Regions from separate parts of the Leucobacter iarius genome, predicted to be linked through region 1. Evidence: predicted binding sites of a transcription regulator. Region 1 holds the regulator's gene; the other holds the start of a gene.

What was found. The regulator HspR, encoded in region 1, represses chaperone genes until heat shock. The targets are predictions, from matches to a motif close to AAGTTGAGTCNNNNNGACTCAACTT.
Region 2: ABD169_RS00245 (ATP-dependent Clp protease ATP-binding subunit) is a predicted target of HspR. The motif match lies at 1,547-1,571, and genes of this name have one in related genera.

The regions. Positions count from the first base shown of each region.
Region 1 is NZ_BAAAOB010000001.1:651,991-656,382, forward strand. Features, by position in the region: gene dnaK (molecular chaperone DnaK) at 1-502, shown strand, start outside; gene ABD169_RS02895 (nucleotide exchange factor GrpE) at 505-1,098, shown strand; gene ABD169_RS02900 (DnaJ C-terminal domain-containing protein) at 1,098-2,063, shown strand; gene ABD169_RS02905 (heat shock protein transcriptional repressor HspR) at 2,181-2,591, shown strand; gene ABD169_RS02910 (class I SAM-dependent methyltransferase) at 2,584-3,801, shown strand; gene ABD169_RS02915 (glycosyltransferase) at 4,030-4,392, shown strand, end outside.
Region 2 is NZ_BAAAOB010000001.1:54,929-59,320, reverse strand. Features, by position in the region: gene ABD169_RS00250 (AMP-binding protein) at 1-1,524, shown strand, start outside; gene ABD169_RS00245 (ATP-dependent Clp protease ATP-binding subunit) at 1,645-3,813, shown strand; gene ABD169_RS00240 (aldo/keto reductase) at 4,070-4,392, shown strand, end outside.

The sequences.
Region 1 (4,392 bases):
CGAGGTCACCTTCGACATCGACGCCAACGGCATCGTCCAGGTGTCCGCGAAGGACAAGGGCACCGGCAAGGAGCAGACGATCACGATCTCGGGCGGCTCGAGCCTCTCGAAGGACGACATCGATCGCATGGTGCGCGAGGCCGAGGAGCACGCCGCCGAGGACAAGAAGCGCCGCGAGGCCGCCGAGGTCCGCAACAACGCCGAGCAGCTCGCCTACTCGGTCGAGAAGCTCATCTCGGAGAACGAGGACAAGCTGCCCGAGGACGTCAAGACCGAGGTGCAGGGCGATCTCGACGCGCTGAAGCAGGCGCTCGCCGGTGACGACGAGGCCGCGGTCAAGACCGCCGCCGACAAGCTCGGCGAGAGCCAGCAGAAGCTCGGCCAGGCGATCTACCAGTCCGCTCAGGACGCCGCCCCCGAGGCCGGCACCGCCGCTCCCGAGTCGAACGACGAGGACGTGGTGGACGCCGAGGTCGTCGAGGACGACGAGGAGAAGAAGTAACGATGACGAACGAGGAGCAGCGCACGCCCCAGGGTGACCAGCCCGGCGACGAGGTTCCCGTTGCGGGGCCGGAGGCGAACGCCTCCGGCCCCGCGCCGCAGGGCGAGGAGCTGACGGTCGACGACATCCTGTCGACCGAGCAGGACGCGTCGGCGGCCGGGGATCCCAATGCGGCGGCCGAGGCCGAGAGCCCGTACCTGGAGGACCTGCGTCGGATCACCGCGGAGTACGCGAACTACCGCAAGCGGACCGAGGCCAACGCGGTCATCGAGAAGCAGCGCGCCACGGCTTCGGCCGTGCTGCCCATGCTCTCGGTGCTCGACGACCTCGACCGCGCCGAGCAGCACGGGGACCTCGAAGAGGGATCCGCGTTCGCCACGATCGCGACCAAGATCCGATCCACCTTCGAGCGCCTCGGCCTCGAGAGCTTCGGCGAGAAGGGCGACCCCTTCGATCCGCAGCTGCACGAGGCCATCGCCCAGGTGCCGGTTCCCGGCACCGAGTCGGAGACGGTGCTCGACGTGATCGAGCGCGGCTACCGGATCGGCGATGTCGAGCTGCGGCCCGCCAAGGTGGCTGTGGCTGTGGGGGGCTGATGGCAAGTCAAGACTGGCTCGAGAAGGACTTCTACCAGATCCTCGGCGTCGCGAAGGACGTCAGCGAAGCGGATCTGAAGAAGGCGTATCGCAAGCTCGCCCGCAAGTACCACCCGGATTCGAACCCGGGCGATGCCGCGGCCGAGGCCCGATTCAAGGAGATCAGCGAGGCGTACTCGGTGCTCTCCGATTCGGAGCAGCGCGCCGAGTACGACCAGATCCGCGCCATGGGCACGGGGTCGGCCCGGTTCACCTCGGGCGGGCAGGGCTTCGAGGACATCTTCGGAGGCATGTTCGGCCAGCAGGGCGGGCACAGTGCGACCGGCGGCCGCAACTTCAGCTACCAGCAGGGCGGCGGGCAGGGCTTCGACGACATCTTCAGCATGTTCGGCGGAGGCGGCGCACCGCGCGGTCCCCAGCGGGGCCGCGACATCACCGCCTCGACCACGCTCGACTTCGAGACGGCGGTGCGCGGCAACACCGTGACGCTGCAGGCTCCGAGCGGGCAGGTCAAGGTCAAGATCCCGGCCGGCGTCTCCGACGGGCAGAAGATCAAGGTCCGCGGCAAGGGCGAGCCCAGTCCCGACGGCGGAACCGCCGGCGACATCATCCTGACCGTGCACGTGCGCTCGCACCCCGTGTTCGAGCGCGACGGCCAGAACCTGCGGCTCTCGCTGCCCGTCACCTTCACCGAGGCCGCGCTCGGCGCGACGGTGGAGGTACCGACGCTCGGCGGTCCGACCGTCAAGCTGAAGGTGCAGCCGGGTACCCCGAGCGGCCGCGTGCTGCGGGTCAAGGGCCGCGGCGTGCAGTCCGCGAAGGGCACCGGCGACCTGCTCGCCGAGGTCCAGGTGGTCGTGCCGGCGCACCTCTCCGACGCGGCGAAGGAGGCTCTCGAAGCCTTCCGCGCCGTCGAACCCGACGAGAACCCGCGAGCGGATCTGCTCGCGCGCGCCAAGGGATAACTCAACACCGGCGGGCCGCGCGGACCCGGTGCCCGGAACCTCGAGAGGATCCGGGCACCGGGTTCGCGGGACTCGCCGAATCAGACGAAGGGGATGAGCGCCATGACCGGGCCGCAGATGGATCGCACCACGCCCGTGTTCGCGATCGCCGTCGCGGCGGAGCTCGCCGAGATGCACCCGCAGACCCTGCGGCAGTACGACCGGATCGGTCTCGTCTCGCCGCAGCGCACCCGCGGCAACACCCGGCGCTACTCGCTGCGCGACGTCGAGCAGCTGCGCGAGGTCGGCCGGCTCTCGGCCGAGGGACTGAGCCTCGAGGGGATCCGGCGCGTGCTGGAGCTCGAGGACCGCGTGCAGCACCTCGAGACCCGCGTGCGCGAGCTCGAACGGGCGCTCTCCGACGAACTGCTCAACCGACCGGGCCGACGCGTGTTCGCGGCCGGCTCCGAGGGCGAGGTCTTCACCCTGAGCCGCGGTACGCGGGTGCGACGCAGCACCGAGATGGTCGTCTGGCATCCCGGTGACTGAGCCCGACACCGCCTTCGAAGCCTCGCTCGCCGCGTTCCTCGACGGGCTCTCGCGGGAGCCCGATCTCGACGCGGCCGAGCTGCTGCCGTTCGACGCGACGGACCGCCTGCTGCTCGAAGCCGCGAGGGATCCGCGCTTCGCCGGCGCGATGCCCGGCGGCACCGTCGTGATCGGCGACCGGCACGGCGCGCTCGCGCTCGGCGCCGTGCAACTGCTCGGCGCGACCGGCGTGCGGGTCCACCAGGATCCGCTGCTCGGCGAACGCGCGCTGCACGCCAACGCGGATCGGCTGGGCGTCGCGGACGCGCCGACCTCGCTCCCGCTCGGCCCCGAGCTGCTGCGCGGAGCGACGCTCGTGCTGCTCCAGCTGCCGCGCGGGCTCGACGCGCTCGACGAGATCGCGCAGGCGATCGCGCGCTGGGCGGATCCCGCGGTCGTGGTGCTGGCAGGCGGTCGCGTGAAGCACATGACCCTCGCCATGAACGAGGTGCTGCAGCGCAGCTTCGCCGAGGTCTCGGCGGGACTCGCGCGGCAGAAGTCCCGGATCCTCACCGCCTCCGCGGCGCGCCCGGCCGAGGAGCTCGGCGACCCGCGCTTCCCCGTCTGGGGCGGGGATCCCGCCCTCGGCTTCCGCCTCGCCGCGTTCGGCGCGGCCTTCGGCGGAACCAAGCTCGACCGAGGCACGCGGCTGCTGCTCGACACGCTGCGCACCGCGCCCCCGCGCGGGGCGGGATCCGGCGCAGCCGGACGCTCCGGCCAGGATCCGGCGCGCGTGGTCGACCTCGGCTGCGGCACCGGCACGCTCGCGGTCAGCGCGGCGCTCGCCTGGCCCGACGCCGAGATCATCGCGACCGATCAGTCGGCCGCGGCGGTCGCGTCGACCGGGCTCACCGCCGAAGCGGCCGGGGTCGCGGATCGCGTCGAGACCGTGCGCGCCGACGGCTGCGAGGCCGTGCCCGACGGTTGGGCCGACCTGATCCTGCTCAACCCGCCGTTCCACTCCGGATCGACCGTGCACACCGCGGTCGCGCACCGCCTCATCCGCTCGTGCGCTCGCGCGCTCGCGCTCGGCGGCGAACTGCGGATCGTCTTCAACTCTCCCCTCGGCTACCGCCCGACCCTGGAGCGCGCCGTCGGCCCCGCCGAGCAGCTCGCCCGCGACCGTACCTTCACGGTACTGTCGGCGCGGAAGCCGCGCGCCGGACGCTGAGCGGCCCGCGGCCCGCGGCCCGCGGCCCGCGGCCCGCGGCCCGGGGTCGAAGGCTCGGAGGCCCGGCTCGTTCCGGTACGCGCCCGGATCCGGGGATCTGCGGATCCGGTGATCCCGACGCGCCCCGGGCGATCTCCAGAGACGTCCGAATACACTGATACACGTTCCCGCGAGCCGAATCCCGTGTTCCGCGGCCCACCCGACGACTCGAAAGGCGCGAGCGCACCCGTGAGCCCCACCGATCGACCCGACCGTCTGCGCATCCTGATCGGATGCGACACGTTCGCCCCCGACGTGAACGGTGCCGCCCGTTTCGCCGAGCGCCTCGCCGCCGGCCTCGTCGAGCGCGGGCACGAGGTCCACATCGTGGCCCCCGGCACCCGCTACCGCCGCACCCGGCCCAAGGTCGAGATCATCGAGGGCCAGCCGATGACCGTGCACCGCCTGCCGTCGCTGCGCTGGCTGCCGCACGACTGGCTGCGCTTCGTCTGGCCGTGGCGCTCGAAGCACTACGCGCGCCAGGTGCTGTCGCGGGTGCGCCCCGACGTCGTGCACATCCAGTCGCACATCGTCATCGGCCGCGGACTCGCC
Region 2 (4,392 bases), 600 kb from region 1:
TTCGGCGGGTTGACCGAGGCGGAACTGGGGCGGGTGGCCCTGGTCGACGGGCCGAGCGGCGCCGAGACGACGTACGCCGAGCTCCGGGGTCAGGTGCTGGCGATCGCGGGCGGGCTCGCCGCCCGCGGCATCGGGGTGGGCGACGTGGTGGCGCTGCACGCGCCGAACGTGCCCGCGTTCGTCGCCGCGTTCCACGGGATCCTGCGCGCCGGAGCCACGGTGACCCCGGTGGCGGCGCTGTCGACGGCCGAGGACCTCGCCCGGCAGCTGCAGGATTCGGGTGCGGTCCTGCTGCTCACCGTCTCGCCGCTGCTGCCGAACTCGGGCCCGGGCGCCGAGGCCGCGGGCCTCGCGAAGGATCGTGTGATCGTGCTCGACGGCGCCGAGGGCTATGCGAGCCTGCGCGATCTGGCGGGCGGCGGGCACGCCGCTCCGGAGGTGTCGTTCGATCCGGCGACCCAGCTCGCGGTGATCCCGTACTCCTCGGGCACCACGGGACGGCCGAAGGGTGTCATGCTCACGCACCGCAACTTGGTCGCGAACGTGCTGCAGTCGAATCCGGCGATCGGGCTCGACGCGCACGATCGTGTGCTGGCGGTGCTCCCGTTCACGCACATCTACGGGCTCACGGTGCTGCTGAACCTCGCGCTGCGCGAGCGGGCGACGCTGGTCACGGTGCCGAAGTTCGATCTGCCGGAGTTCCTGCGGATCATCCAGGATCAGCGCACGACCGCCGTGTTCGTGGCGCCCCCGATCGCGGTGGCGCTGGCGAAGCACCCGATCGTCGCCCAGTACGATCTGTCGGCGGTCGAGTTCGTGCTGTCGGGCGCGGCCGCGCTGGACTCGAGCCTCGCGAAGGCGGTGGGGGACCGGCTCGAGACCCTCGTGCTGCAGGGGTACGGCATGACCGAGATGAGCCCGGTCTCGCACGTGATCCCGCGCGACCGCCCCGACATCGACCGCGGTTCGATCGGGGCCCTGGTCGCGAACACCGAGATGCGCATCGTCGACATCGAGACGGGCGAGGAGATCGGGCGTCCCGAGGCGGGGCGCAGCCTGCCCGGCGAGCTGCTGATCCGGGGACCCCAGGTGATGGTCGGGTACCTGAACAACGCGGAGGCGACCTCGGCGACGCTCGAGCCGGACGGGTTCCTGCACACGGGCGACATCGTCGAGATCGACGCCGACGGGCAGGTGTTCGTGGTCGATCGGCTCAAGGAGCTCATCAAGTACAAGGGCTACCAGGTGCCGCCGGCCGAGCTCGAGGCGCTGCTGCTCACGCATCCGGCGATCGCCGATGCCGCGGTCGTGGCGCTCCCGCACGAGGAGGCCGGCGAGGTGCCGAAGGCGTTCGTGGTGCTGCAGGAGAACGCCTCGCTCACGGCGGAGGAGGTCGTGGCCTTCGTCGCGGAGCACGTCGCCGCGCACAAGAAGGTCCGCGCGGTCGAGTTCATCGACGTGATCCCCAAGTCGAGCTCGGGCAAGATCCTGCGGAAGGACCTGCGGGGTCGGGACGCGGGGTAGCGCTTCCGCGGGTCCCGGCGTAAACTTGAGTCAACTGAACTCAAGTTTGCGATGTCGCGGGTGCTCGGGTCAGCCGGCACTCGCGACATCGCGCCCGTCTGCTGAACAGAGAGGACCCAGATGCAGGCCAATTGGACGCCCGCCCAGGGCGAAGAGGGCGCGCAGAGCGCGCTCGAGCAGTTCGGCGTCAACCTCACCGAGGTCGCCCGGACCGGCAAGCTCGACCCCGTCATCGGCCGCGACGCCGAGATCCGCCGTGTGAGCCAGGTGCTCACCCGGCGCACCAAGAACAACCCCGTGCTGATCGGCGAGCCCGGCGTCGGCAAGACCGCCGTCGTCGAGGGCCTCGCCCAGCGCATCGTCGCGGGCGACGTCGCCGAGTCCCTGAAGGACAAGGAGCTGATCTCCCTCGACATCTCGGCGCTCATCGCCGGCGCGAAGTACCGCGGCGAGTTCGAGGAGCGCATGAAGGCGGTGCTGCAGGAGATCAAGGACTCCGACGGCAGGATCATCACCTTCATCGACGAGCTGCACACCCTCATGGGCGCCGGCGGGGGCGAATCCTCCGTCGCGGCCTCGCAGATGCTGAAGCCCATGCTCGCCCGTGGTGAGCTGCGGCTCATCGGCGCGACGACGCTCGACGAGTACCGCGAGTACATCGAGAAGGACGCCGCGCTCGAACGGCGCTTCCAGCAGGTCTACGTCGGCGAGCCCTCCGTCGAAGACACGGTCGCGATCCTCCGCGGCCTCAAGGAGCGCTACGAGGCGCACCACAAGGTCACGATCGCCGACTCGGCGCTCATCGCCGCGGCCTCGCTGAGCGACCGCTACATCACGGCCCGGCAGCTGCCCGACAAGGCGATCGACCTCATCGATGAAGCGGCGAGCCGCCTGCGCATGGAGATCGACTCGGCCCCGGTCGAGATCGACGAGCTGCGCCGCGCAGTCGACCGCATGAAGCTCGAGGAACTGGCGCTCAAGAAGGAGAAGGACGAGGCCTCGAAGGAGCGCCTCGCGAAGCTGCGCGGCGACCTCGCCGTGAAGCAGGCGGATCTCGACGTGCTCGAAGCGCGGTGGGAGCGCGAGCGTGCAGCGCTGAACCGTACGGGCGAGCTGCGCGAGCAGCTCGACCGTCTGCGCATGGACGCCGAGCGCGCCCAGCGCGAGGGCAACCTCGAGCGGGCGTCGAAGCTGCTCTACGGCGAGATCCCGGTGATCGAGAAGCAGCTCGCCGAGGCCGAACGGGCCGAGCACGAGGCCGAGGCGGCCGAGGGTGGCGAGCCGCCCATGGTCAACGACCAGGTCACCGACGAGGACATCGCGGGCGTGGTCGCGGCCTGGACGGGGATCCCCGTCGGGCGCCTGCTGCAGGGCGAGACCGAGAAGCTGCTCGCGCTCGAGAGCGAACTGGGTCGCCGGCTCATCGGCCAGACCGACGCGGTGCGCGCGGTGAGCGACGCCGTGCGGCGCACCCGCGCAGGCATCGCGGATCCGAACCGGCCCACCGGTTCCTTCCTGTTCCTCGGCCCGACCGGTGTCGGCAAGACGGAGCTCGCGAAGGCTCTTGCCGAGTTCCTCTTCGACGACGAGCACGCGATGATCCGCATCGACATGAGCGAGTACGGCGAGAAGCACTCGGTGTCCCGGCTGGTCGGCGCCCCTCCCGGGTACGTCGGCTACGAGCAGGGCGGTCAGTTGACCGAGGCCGTGCGGCGCCGGCCGTACTCGGTGGTGCTGCTCGACGAGGTCGAGAAGGCGCACCCCGAGGTGTTCGACGTGCTCCTGCAGGTGCTCGACGACGGCCGCCTGACCGACGGTCAGGGGCGCACGGTCGACTTCCGCAACGTGATCCTGATCCTCACCTCCAACCTGGGCTCGCAGTACCTCATCGATCCCGAGCTGGACTGGGGCGAGAAGGAATCCGCGGTGCGCGAGACGGTGCGCCGGGCGTTCAAGCCCGAGTTCATCAACCGGCTCGACGAGATGGTGATCTTCCGGCCGCTCTCCGAAGCGGACCTGGCGCAGATCGTCGAGCTGTCGGTCGACCGGCTGCAGACCCGGCTCGCGCCGCGCCGGCTCACCGTCGCGGTCACGCCCGAGGCCCGCACCTGGTTGGCGCAGACCGGGTACGACCCGGTCTACGGCGCGCGTCCCCTGCGTCGGCTCATGCAGCGCGAGATCGAGGATCGGCTCGCGCGGGCGATCCTGTCGGGCGAGGTGCGCGACGGCGGCACGGTCCGTGTCGACGTCGCCCCCGACGGCGAATCGCTGGCGGTCGCGGCGGTGTAGCGGTGCCGCCGGGCTCCGGCCCCGTCCGCCCGGCCCGGCCCGGTCCGGTCCGACCCGGCCCCGCCTGGCCCCGCCGAGATTGCAGTTGTGTATGGAATGGAGCGCTATTCCGTGCACAACTGCAATCTCGACTCCGCGCACGCACGTCATCCTGACCCGCCGCCCAGCGCGGGGGAATAGCGTGGACGGTGTCCGCGCTGCACCCGACGTGCGCGCATCTGCGCGGCCCGCATCGACTCGCGAAGGAGCGTCCTCCATGACCATCGCCCGCACCCGCATCGGATCCTCGGAGCTCGAGATCGCTCCCCTCGCCCTCGGCGGCAACGTGTTCGGCTGGACGGCCGACCGGGACGCATCGTTCGGGGTGCTCGACGCGTTCGTCGCCGGCGGCGGCGACTTCATCGACACCGCCGACGGCTACTCGCACTGGGCTCCGGGCAACGGCGGCGGCGAGTCCGAGCGCCTCATCGGCGAGTGGGTGCGGGACCGCGGTGCGCGCGATCGCGTCGTCGTCGCGACGAAGGTCTCGACCCACCCCGAGTTCTCGGGGCTGTCCGCGGCGAACGTGCGCGCGGCGGC